Regions from separate parts of the Kosakonia pseudosacchari genome, predicted to be linked through region 3. Evidence: predicted binding sites of a transcription regulator. Region 3 holds the regulator's gene; each other region holds the start of a gene.
What was found. Region 3 encodes PhoB, which activates phosphate uptake and scavenging genes when phosphate is short. Its sites were predicted from a motif close to CTGTCATAAAACTGNCNNAT; they were not measured.
Positions count from the first base shown of each region.

Region 1 (3,174 bases), 1.9 Mb from region 3:
TATCACCGATTCAGGCGGCGTCCATTGTCGCGATCGCGAGGATTGTTGATGCCATCGTGAGCCTGTTTATGGGCAGTTTTACCGATCATTTTTATAAGAATTTTTTAGGCAAGAAATTTGGCCGCCGTCGTTTCTTTTTACTTATCGGCGCGCCGCTAATGCTGGTTTATATTCTGTTATGGCTTAATGGCATGAATTTTTTGTTTTATCTTGCCGTTTACCTGGCTTTTGAAATTATTGCTGCCATGGTTTTAATCCCGTGGGAAACCTTGCCCTCGGAAATGACCAAAGATTTTAACGATCGCACCAAGCTTTCTACTTGTCGTATGTTTCTTTCTGCTTCCGGCACGTTTCTCGCGACCTTTATCCCCGGTGTGCTAATTGGCTGGCTGGGCGAAAAAAACGCCGATGCTTATTTGATTAACGGTGTGGTCTTTGCTGTGTTGTTTATGGTCTGCGTATTTATTTCCTGGAAAGTAAGCTGGGAGCGCGAAATAACACCAGACATGATGCAGGAGATGGAGAAAAAACGTCAAACGGGCAATGCGGCGCAAACGCTCACTGGCGTGATTAAATTATTTAAAGATTATGCCTCGACGCTGAAAATTCGTGCGTTTCGCAAGCATCTGGCTATTTATCTTTTTTCTTTCACGGCGAAAGACATTTATAACACGGTGTTTGTCTTTTTCTGTGTCTATTGCTTGCATGTCTCATCTTCCCTGGCGGGAACCTTGCTGTCGATGAGCATCGTCGGGCTGCCGGTAACGCTCATCGCGGGTTTCGCCATTATCAAATATGGCCCATCCCGTCTTTATGTTTTTGCCTACAGCATGATGCTGCTGTGTCTGGGCGGTTTCTTTCTGGTGTACCAGTTCCCTCCGGAAAACAAAGTGGTGCTGCTGGTGATCCTCGCCGGGTTTTATCAGGTTGGGCGCTGCGTTCTGGAATTCACGCCGTGGAACGTGTTCCCGTTTATTCCGGACATTGACGAAATGGTTACGCGTCAGCGCCGTGAAGGGTTATTTGCCGCCGTGATGACGTTTTCACGTAAGACCACGGTAGCCATTGCGACCTTTGCTGTCGGTTTGCTCTTACAGAGCGGTGGTTTTGTAAAAGGCAGCCTGCAACAGCCCCAGGAAGCAATCACCACCATTGTAATGCTGCTGTTTATCGGCACCGCCGGGCTTTTGCTGGTAGCACTGTGGCAAGCGCTGACCTTTCATCTCAATAAGCGCACGCACCGCATTTTTGTTGATGAACTTGACCGCCTGAAAGCCAACGGAAGTAAACAGAGTGTGACGCCTGAAGCGCGTAAAATTGTCGAAGATTTGACAGGTTACCGTTACGACACGCTTTGGTCTGATGCAACAGTAGATGGCACGGTGATATCAACTGCCGGATTAAGTAAAAGTTATATGCCGAAATAAGATTAATCGCCCGGTGTATATTGTGCTGATGTTTTTAAAAATTGATTGGCTATTTTTCAAGAGCATTTATTGAAGAGTGAATATCATTTTGCGTCAGCGGATTATTCTCGGTGCGTTTAATTTGTGGACGGAAAAAATAACTTACATAATGTTGCACAACTGTCATATGAGGGCTGCGGTTTTCGTGTTTAATAGCCGTGGCTACTGTAACTCAGTGCGTTCCTGCAGAGCGCGCAGAGTTGCAAATTTTAACCGTTAGGTTAATTCATCTTTTTTAAGGTTTGCTTAGACCTCCCGATTGCGATCCGGAGGTCTTTTTTTGCTTGTTGCGCTGCCATTTTTTATTTTTCACCGTTGACACAAAATTGTCATAAATTCGCTCTATGCTGCCCTGGCTCTTAATATTACTCAAAAATTTAATCACTATTTCGATTCGGAGAGACTATGGCAATGCTTAATGCGTCAGTTCGCCTGATGGCTGCTGCTCTTGCACTTTCGACGACTACTGTTTTCGCGGCAACGAATGTGACGGGTGCTGGTGGTACTTTTCCGGCGCCTGTGTATGCAAAATGGGCAGCTGAATACCAGAAACAGACGGGATCTCAGGTGAACTACCAGGGGATTGGTTCTTCCGGCGGCATCAAACAGATTATTGCGAAAACCGTGGATTTCGGCGCATCCGATGCTCCAATGAGTGATGATGATCTGGCGAAAAACGGCCTGTTTCAGTTCCCGACCGTCATTGGCGGTGTGGTGCTGGCGGTTAATATCCCTGGCGTAAAATCCGGTGAACTGACGCTGGACGGCAAAACGCTGGGCGATATCTATCTGGGCACCGTTAAAAAATGGAACGACCCGGAAATCACCAAACTGAACCCGAAAGTCAAACTGCCGGATACGAATATTAACGTCGTGCGCCGCGCGGATGGTTCCGGCACTTCTTTTGTTTTCACCAGTTATTTATCGAAAGTGAATGCTGACTGGGCAAGCAAAGTGGGTAAAGGCTCAACGGTAAACTGGCCGGTTGGCTTAGGCGGTAAAGGTAACGATGGTGTTGCCGCGTTTGTACAGCGTCTGCCGGGTTCCATTGGCTATGTTGAATACGCCTACGCGAAACAGAACAACCTGACCTGGACAAAGCTGTTCGACGCCGATGGTAAAGTGGTTGAGCCGTCGCAGCAGAGCTTCAGCAACAGTGCCAAAGGGGCGGACTGGAGCAAATCTTTCGCGCAGGATCTGACTTTCCAGAAAGGCAAAGATGCATGGCCTATCTCTTCCACCACTTTTATCCTGGTGTATAAAAAACAGGATAATGCGGCGAAAGGTGCCGAAGTGCTGAAATTCTTCGACTGGTCTTATAAAAATGGCAACACCATCGCCAGCGATCTGGATTACGCGCCGCTGCCGGATTCGGTTACCGCTCAGGTTCGCGCTGCATGGAAAGCCAACGTACAGGACACTTCTGGTAAACCGCTGTTCTAATCTCGCTATCTCTTAAAAATAAACCCGGTGCGCTACCGGGTTTATTTATTCGTCCCAGTCTGTTCTCTTACGTAACGTATTATTATTTTATTAAGTTAATCGATGAATGATTGTATTAAGAAGGTTAATAATATTTGAGTTTTTTACGTTAACTTAAAAGATAATTCTGTATCGATATTTCTATCTTCTTAATATTTTAAAGTGCTATTGAAAATGAAGTGACTTGAGTGTTTGTTTTCCACTCGTCAGGTCAAATGAATCATCT
Region 1 covers NZ_CP063425.1:4,114,475-4,117,648, reverse strand. Annotated here, with positions in the region: gene IP581_RS19400 (MFS transporter) at 1-1,427, shown strand, start outside; gene pstS (phosphate ABC transporter substrate-binding protein PstS) at 1,878-2,909, shown strand.
Region 1: pstS (phosphate ABC transporter substrate-binding protein PstS) is a predicted target of PhoB. The motif match lies at 1,782-1,801, and genes of this name have one in related genera.

Region 2 (3,174 bases), 2.2 Mb from region 3:
CATTTGGTGATGGTTTAATAACCGGACATCGGGTTACTGTTCGTGAAAAAACTAACGCTGGCAAAGGCTTTCAGATTGGCACGCTTTCCGACATCCAGGGACACTGTGAGATTGGTGATTACGTAAGAACCCACAGTAATGTTCATATCGGTCAACACAGTAAGATTGGTAATTATGTCTGGATCTTCCCTTATGTCGTTCTTACCAATGATCCACATCCACCAAGTGATGTTTTATTGGGTGCTACCCTCGAGGATTTCGCAGTAATTGCAACCATGTCAGTGATCTTACCAGGAACTCATGTTGCTCAGGGTTGCTTAGTCGGTGCTCATTCCTGCCTATCAGGCAAAACCGAAGCTGACATGATTTATGTGGGAAACCCCGCTCGTTGCGTTGGGCCAGCAAGCAGGCTGAAACTTAGAGATGGGTCTCGTAAGCCTGCCTATCCCTGGAGGAAACATTTCTCCAGAGGTTATCCTCAGGAGGTCGTTGAACAATGGCTCAAGGAAGTTAATTAAATGTACAAACTTGAAGATTTGCACGTGGGAATGTCTGCATCCTACTCACAAACTATCACTGACGCCGATATTAAGAGCTTTGCCGCCCTGTCAGGAGATCGTAACCCTGTGCATATGGATGAAGAGTATGCAGCCTCTTCTCGTTATAAAAAACGTATCGCACACGGGATGTTTAGCACAAGTTTCTTTTCTGCTCTGTTTGGAACTAAACTTCCTGGAGAAGGTTGCGTTTACGTAGCTCAAAACACGAAATTCAGGAAACCCGTTTATATCGGAGATACTGTTGTTGCTACAGTTGAGATTAAAGATATCGACATTGAAAAAAGGCGTATATTTTTTAACACCTACTGCAAAGTAGGGAATTCAAAAGTGATTACTGGCGAAGCTGAAATTTATATGCCATTATAAAAACACTCCCACATAATTGTGATTATTAAAATACAAATATACGGGGGTATATTATTCTGATTCCTCCGTTATATAATTTATGGCGCAGCTCAAATATTTACCATATTCAGTGCATCAAGCTTATACATTTCGCCTGTTAAGTAAAAGCTAGCATCTTCTATTACATCGTCCGTCTTCGTCTTTTTGATAGTGTTATTTCTATAACTATCAATGGACAACCAAGAAAATACCAAACCGTTATTACATTAATTTATAGAATGTTCAGCTAACGGTTCCGGGTATTTATTTCGCTGTTTCATACACAAAAGCTTACACAGAATACTCACTTTGACCGGCTTATAGATAAGAATAATCTGAAGTTAAAATAATGCTCAGTATCGCGGAGTCACACATGCACGAAGCCAATAACGTAGCAATCATCGCAGTTCATGAAGCAACCGAGTTCTCACAAGCCCGTTCGACAGTTGTTATTGGCGGGGTTCGCTACAAATATCATCGTTCCAGGCCTGGTGCTGGAAGCTGCGGTACAAATCGATTCACGCCATTATCTGCTGTTTCTCACCGACGGTATTATTTTTGAAGAGCGGCTGACCATGGTGTTGATAGATATCAATCATGGTGTGAAAGAGATTGTGCGTATTGGTCAGGCGTGGGCTAGCGGCTATTTTGAGAATTTGTCGGTCAAAGAGGAGGAAATAACCTTTCACTTTCTCGGCGAAGCCGAATGGAGGGTAAAAATATCCCTCACAGCCCGTCTGCGTTTTCCTTTCTTTGCCGATCCGCCAGCCGTTCACCGCGCACCGGGCTGGAAAAAATACCTCACCATCGATTGCCTAAAATAAAGATCCGCGCGCAAGCACCTAAGCCAAACACCCACGTTCATTATTTGTTCGCTTTTTCGTCATAAAACGATCATCACCCGTGCTCTTAATGGTCGCCAGTTTAATGAAAAATCCGGACGACTTATGAACAGCGCGTTGGCAGAAATCTCTGAAGACCACTATTCGTCTCTGCATCAATTAAACACGGTGCCGAAGCAAAAGGTGCTGAGCGTGAAGAACTTACGCAAAGCCTATAACGCGCACCAGCCTGTGCTACACGACATCAGTTTTGATCTGCACAGCGGTGAGATGGTGGGCGTGATTGGACGCTCCGGCGCAGGGAAATCCACCTTGCTGCATGTACTAAACAGCACACACAGCGCCACCGCTGGCGAGATTTTAAGTTTCCCGGAAGTGGGCACACCGCGCGATGTCACGCACCTGAAAGGCCGCGCACTTAACCAGTGGCGCAGCCAGTGCGGCATGATTTTCCAGGACTTCTGCCTGGTGCCGCGCCTCGATGTACTAACCAACGTGCTGCTCGGCAGGCTGAGCCAGACGTCGACGCTGAAATCCCTGTTTAAAGTCTTTACCGATGAAGACCGCGCCAGAGCAATCGCCTTGCTGGAGTGGCTGAACATGCTGCCGCATGCCTTGCAGCGTGCCGAAACGCTTTCCGGCGGGCAGATGCAGCGTGTCGCCATTTGCCGCGCGCTGATTCAAAACCCCTCTCTTTTACTGGCGGACGAACCTGTCGCGTCGCTGGATCCGAAAAATACCCAGCGCATCATGGGCGTATTACGCGAAGTGAGCGAGCAAGGCATCAGCGTGATGGTGAACCTGCACTCGGTGGAGCTGGTGAAAGAGTATTGCACTCGCGTTATCGGCGTTTCCCAGGGACGGATCATTTTTGACGATCATCCCTCCCGGTTAACGCAGGACGTGCTGCAGGCGTTGTACGGCGATGAAATCAGTCAATTGCATTAATTATTCCTTCCAATGAGACGACACAGGCAATGACAATGAAAAAGCATATTTCTGGCGCATTACGTTTATCGGCTTTGATGACAGGACTTCTGCTGGCATGGCAGGCGGCCGCTGAGCAGCCGAAGGAATTAAATCTGGGGATTTTGGGGGGCCAGAACGCAACCCAACAAATTGGTGATAACCAGTGCGTGAAAGAATTTCTGGATAAAGAACTGCACGTGGACACCAAGCTGCGCAATTCGTCTGACTATTCGGGCGTGATTCAGGGTCTGCTGGGCGGAAAAGTCGATGTGGTGCTGAGCATGTCGCCCTCTTCTTACGCCTCCGTCTATATTAATAACCCGAAAGCCGTGGATATCGTCGGTATCGCGGTGGATGACAAAGACAAGTCGCGCGGTTACCACTCGGTGGTGATTGTGAAAGCCGACAGCCCGTACAAA
Region 2 covers NZ_CP063425.1:3,748,600-3,751,773, forward strand. Annotated here, with positions in the region: gene IP581_RS17685 (N-acetyltransferase) at 1-518, shown strand, start outside; gene IP581_RS17690 (MaoC family dehydratase) at 519-926, shown strand; gene IP581_RS17695 (hypothetical protein) at 1,355-1,768, shown strand; gene phnC (phosphonate ABC transporter ATP-binding protein) at 1,892-2,734, shown strand; gene phnD (phosphonate ABC transporter substrate-binding protein) at 2,770-3,174, shown strand, end outside.
Region 2: phnC (phosphonate ABC transporter ATP-binding protein) is a predicted target of PhoB. The motif match lies at 1,825-1,844, and genes of this name have one in related genera.

Region 3 (3,174 bases):
CGTTCCGGCAGAACAAAGCTAAAACGGGTGCCCTTGCCCGGTTCACTGACAATATCAAGGCGGCTTTCGTGGTGATTCACCGCGTGTTTGACAATCGCCAACCCAAGACCGCTGCCGCCGGTTTGCCGCGAGCGGGCTTTATCCACCCGGTAGAAACGTTCGGTCAGGCGCGGAATATGTTCTGCGGCAATGCCCGGTCCGTTATCTTCCACGCTAAATTCCGCCCCCTGCGGGACATGCTGCCAGCGCACAATAACGTGCGTACCCGCTGGCGTGTGGTTGACGGCGTTATACACCAGATTTGAGATTGCGCTGCGCAATTGCTCTTCGTTACCAAGCACTTTAAGCGTGTTATCCACTTCAAAACTGAAGGTGTGCTTTTGCAGACTGAGGGTTTGCGCTTCACGCTCGACGACCCGCAGCATCATCGGCACATCAATGGTTTCGTTTGGCGGCAGCGTCGGCGCGGCTTCAATTTTCGACAGCGTGAGTAACTGACGCACCAGCCCTTCCATCCGCGACGTTTGCTCACGCATGGTGTGCAGCGCTTTTTCGCGCGGCGCCCCTTCCAGCGTTTGCTCCTGCATCATCTCCAGGTAGCCCTGCAGCACCGTTAACGGCGTGCGCAGTTCATGGCTGACGTTAGCGAAAAAGTTACGCCGCGCGCCTTCCAGCTGGTGCATTTGCGTCACGTCGCGCGCCACCATCAGCAGCTGTTGCTCGCTGTAGGGCATGACGCGGATCTCAAGATGCCGCCCATTATTGAGCACCAGATGCAGAGGTCGGCCAAACTCCTGGTTCCTGATGTATTTAGTGAATTCGGGGTAGCGTAATAAGTTAAGGATATTCTGGCCGTTATCGTCCGGCCAGCGCAGCCCCAGCATCTGCTGCGCAAGACCGTTACACCAGAAAATCGCCCCTTCTTCAGTGGTAAGGATCACCGCATCCGGCAGCGATTCCGCACCGCTGCGAAAGCGTTTGATCAAATTTCCCAGTTCGCGGCGGCGCTTTTTGTTACGCATCTGCATCTGGTGTAGCCCGTAAAGTAGCGGCTCCCAGCTTCCCGTGCCCGGCGGCGGCGTCATGCTTTTATCGACCCACAACCACCAGGAAAGACGCAGTAAATTCCAGAAATGCCAGATCAGCAACCCGGTTACCGCGGCGAACAAAAACCAGGGCAGGTAACCGAAAATCGCGCCGAGAATAAAGGCGGGGATACAACAAAGGAGGAGCTCCAGCACCAGCCTTTTCCATGACAGCCGTTCCAGCACGCGTCACACTCCTGTCAAATTTCAGAAACGGGTCGAAAAACGATATCCCGTGCCGCGCACTGTTTGCACCATACGATCGTGGCCGCTGTGTTCCAGCGCTTTGCGCAGACGGCGAATATGCACGTCCACGGTTCTGTCTTCAACGTAAACGTTGGTTCCCCATACGTGGTTCAGCAGCTGTTCGCGGCTATAAACCCGTTCCGGGTGCGTCATAAAGAAGTGTAAGAGTTTAAACTCTGTCGGTCCCATATCCAGCGGATTCTCACCGGTCATCACGCGGTGCGAGGAAGGATCGAGGCTCAGCCCCTGCATTTCAATCACCTCTTCCACCGCCATCGGTGAAATACGGCGCATCACGGCTTTAATGCGCGCGACCAGCTCTTTCGGTGAAAATGGCTTGGTAATGTAATCGTCCGCCCCCGTTTCCAGACCGCGAACGCGATCCTCTTCCTCCCCGCGCGCGGTCAGCATCATCACCGGAATATCACGGGTCATCGCTTCGCGTTTAAGATGTTTAATAAACTGAATGCCAGAACCGCCAGGCAGCATCCAGTCCAGTAAAACCAGGTCGGGCCAGGGTTCGTTAAGTTGGTTCACCGCGCTGTCATAATCTTCAGCTTCCACCGGTTGAAAACCATTTTGCTCGAGCACGAAGCACACCATTTCACGGATCGGTGCTTCATCTTCTACGACCAGAATTCGTCTCGCCATAATTCGCCCTGTTTTAATTAAGTCGTCAGTATATGTAGCGGCGCCATTATGCGTCAGTTTTATGACAGATTTATGAATAAGATGACCGCTATATGACCCGTGCGGTGGCCGTGTGACAACGCAAATTTGCGTTCGGTTATGTCCCTCATCTGCTTAATGTTTATAATCGGCTTTACGCTTTTTCGCCACGGAACCGCTATGCGCATCATTCACACTTCAGACTGGCATCTGGGTCAAAACTTCTACAGTAAAAACCGCGCCGCCGAACATGACGCTTTTCTCGACTGGCTGCTCGCCGCCGCCGAAACGCATCAGGTGGATGCCATTATTGTCGCAGGCGATATTTTCGATACCGGTTCCCCGCCAAGCTACGCCCGCGAGCTTTACAACCGCTTTGTGGTCAAACTCCAGCAGACGGGCTGCCAGCTTATCGTGCTGGCGGGAAACCACGATTCCGTGGCCACGCTGAATGAATCAAAAGCGATCCTTGCCTACCTGAAAACCACCGTGGTGGCCAGTGCAGGCACCCAGCCGTTCTGGCTCTATCGCCGCGATGGCGAACCCGGTGCGGTATTTTGCCCGGTGCCGTTTTTACGCCCGCGCGATATTACCGTGAGCCAGGCGGGGCTTTCCGGACAACAAAAACAGCAGCATTTGCTGGCGGCGATCACCGATTACTATCAACAGCAATTTTCTCAGGCCTGTGAACTGCGCGGTGACAAACCACTGCCGATTATCGCCAGCGGCCATTTAACCACGGTGGGTGCCAGTAAAAGTGACGCGGTACGTGATATTTATATCGGCACGTTAGACGCTTTCCCTGCGCAAAATTTTCCACCGGTGGATTACCTCGCGCTCGGCCACATTCACCGGGCGCAGAAGATTGGCGGCCTCGAGCATATCCGCTACTGCGGCTCGCCGATTGCATTAAGTTTTGATGAAACCGGGAAAAGCAAAAGCGTCAATCTGGTGACCTTCGCCGAAGGTAAACTCGCCGATGTCACGGCGCTGGAGGTTCCGGAAACTCAGCCGCTAGCGGTGATAAAAGGCGATTTCGCGGAAATTTGCCGTCAGTTAGAACGGTGGCGCGATGCGCCCACAGAGCAGACCGTATGGCTGGATATCGAAATCGAAAGCCATGAATATCTGGCAGATATGCAGCGCAAAATCCAGCAGGTGACAGAAGCTTTGC
Region 3 covers NZ_CP063425.1:1,059,963-1,063,136, reverse strand. Annotated here, with positions in the region: gene phoR (phosphate regulon sensor histidine kinase PhoR) at 1-1,271, opposite strand, end outside; gene phoB (phosphate response regulator transcription factor PhoB) at 1,293-1,982, opposite strand; gene sbcD (exonuclease subunit SbcD) at 2,181-3,174, shown strand, end outside.

Region 4 (3,174 bases), 430 kb from region 3:
GACGCTCGGTTTCACCAATCGCTTTCGCCATCGACGGCGTGATTTTGTCACCATACAGAATCGCTTTACCGTTGATGTTACGCGCGGCGCGGCCAATCGTCTGGATGAGTGAGCGCTCAGAACGCAGGAAGCCCTCTTTGTCGGCATCCAGAATCGCCACCAGCGAGACTTCCGGCATATCCAGCCCCTCACGCAGCAAGTTGATGCCGACCAGCACATCGAACTCGCCAAGGCGCAAATCGCGGATAATCTCCATACGTTCAACCGTGTCGATATCCGAGTGCAGATAACGTACCCGTTCGCCGTGCTCTTCCAGATATTCCGTGAGATCTTCCGCCATGCGTTTGGTCAGCGTCGTCACCAGCACACGTTCGTTAATGGCGGCACGCTGGCGAATTTCAGAGAGCAAATCGTCCACCTGTGTCGCCACCGGGCGCACTTCAATTACCGGATCGAGCAGGCCGGTCGGGCGCACCACCTGATCAATCACTTCGCTGCCCGATTTCTCCAGCTCGTAATTGCCCGGTGTCGCCGAAACATAAATCGACTGCGGTGCCAGCGCTTCAAACTCTTCAAACTTTAACGGTCGGTTATCCAGCGCCGACGGCAGGCGGAAACCATACTCCACCAGCGTCTCTTTACGCGCGCGGTCACCACGATACATCCCGCCGATCTGCGGAATAGTCACGTGTGATTCGTCGATTACCAGCAGACCATCGGCGGGCAGGTAGTCGAACAGCGTCGGCGGCGGCTCGCCCGGCCCGCGCCCGGAAAGATAGCGCGAGTAGTTTTCAATCCCCGAGCAGTAGCCCAGCTCGTTCATCATCTCGAGGTCGAACTGCGTACGCTGGCTGAGCCGCTGCTCTTCCAGCAGTTTATTATTTTCCAGCAGCGACTTACGGCGTTCGGCCAGCTCAACTTTGATCTCTTCCATCGCCTGCACGATCCGCTCGCGCGGCGTCACATAGTGCGTTTTCGGGTAGATTGTGAAGCGCTGAATGCCCGACTCAATATGGCCGGTCAGCGGATCGAACAGCGACAGACGCTCAACCTCTTCATCGAATAATTCGATACGCAGCGCCAGATCGTCAGATTCCGCCGGGAACACATCGATAACTTCGCCGCGCACGCGGAACGTGCCGCGCTGGAACGCCTGATCGTTACGGGTATATTGCAGCTCCGCCAGGCGGCGCAGGATCGCGCGTTGATCGATGATCATGCCCTTAGTCAGGTGCAGCATCATTTTCAGATAGAGATCCGGATCGCCCAGACCATAGATGGCAGATACAGAAGCCACCACAATCACATCGCGACGCTCCAGCAGCGCCTTCGTCGCTGACAGACGCATCTGCTCAATATGTTCGTTCACCGAGGCATCTTTTTCGATAAAGGTGTCAGAACTTGGCACATACGCTTCCGGCTGGTAGTAGTCGTAGTAAGAGACGAAATACTCGACCGCGTTCTCCGGGAAGAACTCTTTCATTTCACCGTACAGCTGCGCGGCCAGCGTTTTATTCGGTGCCAGCACCATTGTCGGGCGCTGCAGATCGGCAATCACATTGGCGACGGTGAATGTCTTCCCTGACCCCGTCACTCCGAGTAACGTCTGGTGCGCCAGGCCGTCTTCCAGACCTTCCTTGAGGCGGCGGATAGCTTCAGGCTGATCGCCGGAGGGACGAAAAGCGGAATTCAGTTTGAACGGTTTACTCATGAACGGCTACCTGATGAAGGAATGAGCGGGCAGGTAACACATTTTACTCACCCTGTTCACTTTTGCCAATAAATAACACTGGATGAAAAAACAGTAGCGAAACAGGCAATTTGTTCTACTCCCCGTTAGGGCGCCGCTTCTCCCGTCAAATTTCAGCGCGGACAAGATAAAACACTAACCCTTTCAGGTTATCCCCAAAATTTTTCCTCTTTTAACATTTGTCAAGCGAGCCTTTGAAAGTTTTGTGGCAGCGAGTGACACTTTTCTTACAGGCATTGCTTTTATATAACCTTTTGATTATTAAAAATAATTACAAAAAGACGTGTTTAACACCAATTCAGGCGAAACCCGCGTCCCTTCTCGCTTGCCGCATGTTTTCTAACTCTAATACACAAGGTTATCCACAGGAATAGTGGATAACTGCCGCCAGGCCGGATACCTCGCCTTCCCGCCAAATCCCATTTTGTCCCAGGCGAGTGCCGCTAAAAATTTTTTATCATTTCTTTTTGATAATTATCGGCAAACGAAACGCAGGATCCGCATGAGATCGTTCTCACAGATCCTGCTATTGCTGCACCACAACTCAACACTGCAAGCACTGGCAAAGTGCAGAATTTTTACCTGGCTTCTTCCCTCCTCACGTTTTAAAAGCCACTTTTCTCAGCGGCATCCGAAAAAAAAGCCTTTTTTATGTTCTGGCAAGCCTTTTGCAGAATCATCAAAGTCATCAGATCCGAACAAGGAGCGGACAATGTTGAGCTTACGGGCAGTAAACCAGTATTACGGTAATCAGCATACATTGTGGAATGTCGACCTCGATTTATCCCCCGGGGTCTGCACATCAGTTATTGGGTTGCCAGGCATGGGCAAGACGACACTGGTGAATTGCATCACTGGCTATTTACCCATTGAAAGCGGCAGCATGATTTGGCAGGACGCGGGCGCACCGCCGTGCGACTTGCTCTCTCTGCAAGCCGAACACCGCAGCGCCATCGGCATCAGCTATGTGCCGCAGGACAGGCGGATTTTTTCGCAACTTACCATTGAGGAAAATCTGCATGTCGCGATGCGCGCCGGCAGGGAGCCGGGCAGCGCAGTGCGGCGGGATATTTACGATTTGTTCCCCGAACTGTATGAGTTACGCCAGGTACGTGGCGCGGAGTTGTCAGAGGATAACCAGCAACAGTTAGCGATGGCGCGGGCGCTGGTTACGCACCCACGGTTGTTGATCCTTGATGAGCCAACGCGCGGTCTGGGGCAGGCCTTTATTCATAAACTGGGCAATTTGATCGTGCGGCTCAACCAGGAGTTTGGCATGACCATTCTGCTGGCTGAACAGCACCTGTCATTTATTCGCCGGGTCGCCGATCGTTTCTGCCTGCTGCATCGCGGGCGCAATGTCGCGCAGGGCGAGGTTAAACAGCTTGATGATCCGCTGCTCTCAAAGTGGATGACGCCGGAGT
Region 4 covers NZ_CP063425.1:1,494,641-1,497,814, reverse strand. Annotated here, with positions in the region: gene uvrB (excinuclease ABC subunit UvrB) at 1-1,711, opposite strand, end outside; gene IP581_RS06965 (ABC transporter ATP-binding protein) at 2,463-3,174, shown strand, end outside; gene bioD (dethiobiotin synthase) at 3,127-3,174, opposite strand, start outside.
Region 4: uvrB (excinuclease ABC subunit UvrB) is a predicted target of PhoB. The motif match lies at 1,943-1,962, and genes of this name have one in related genera.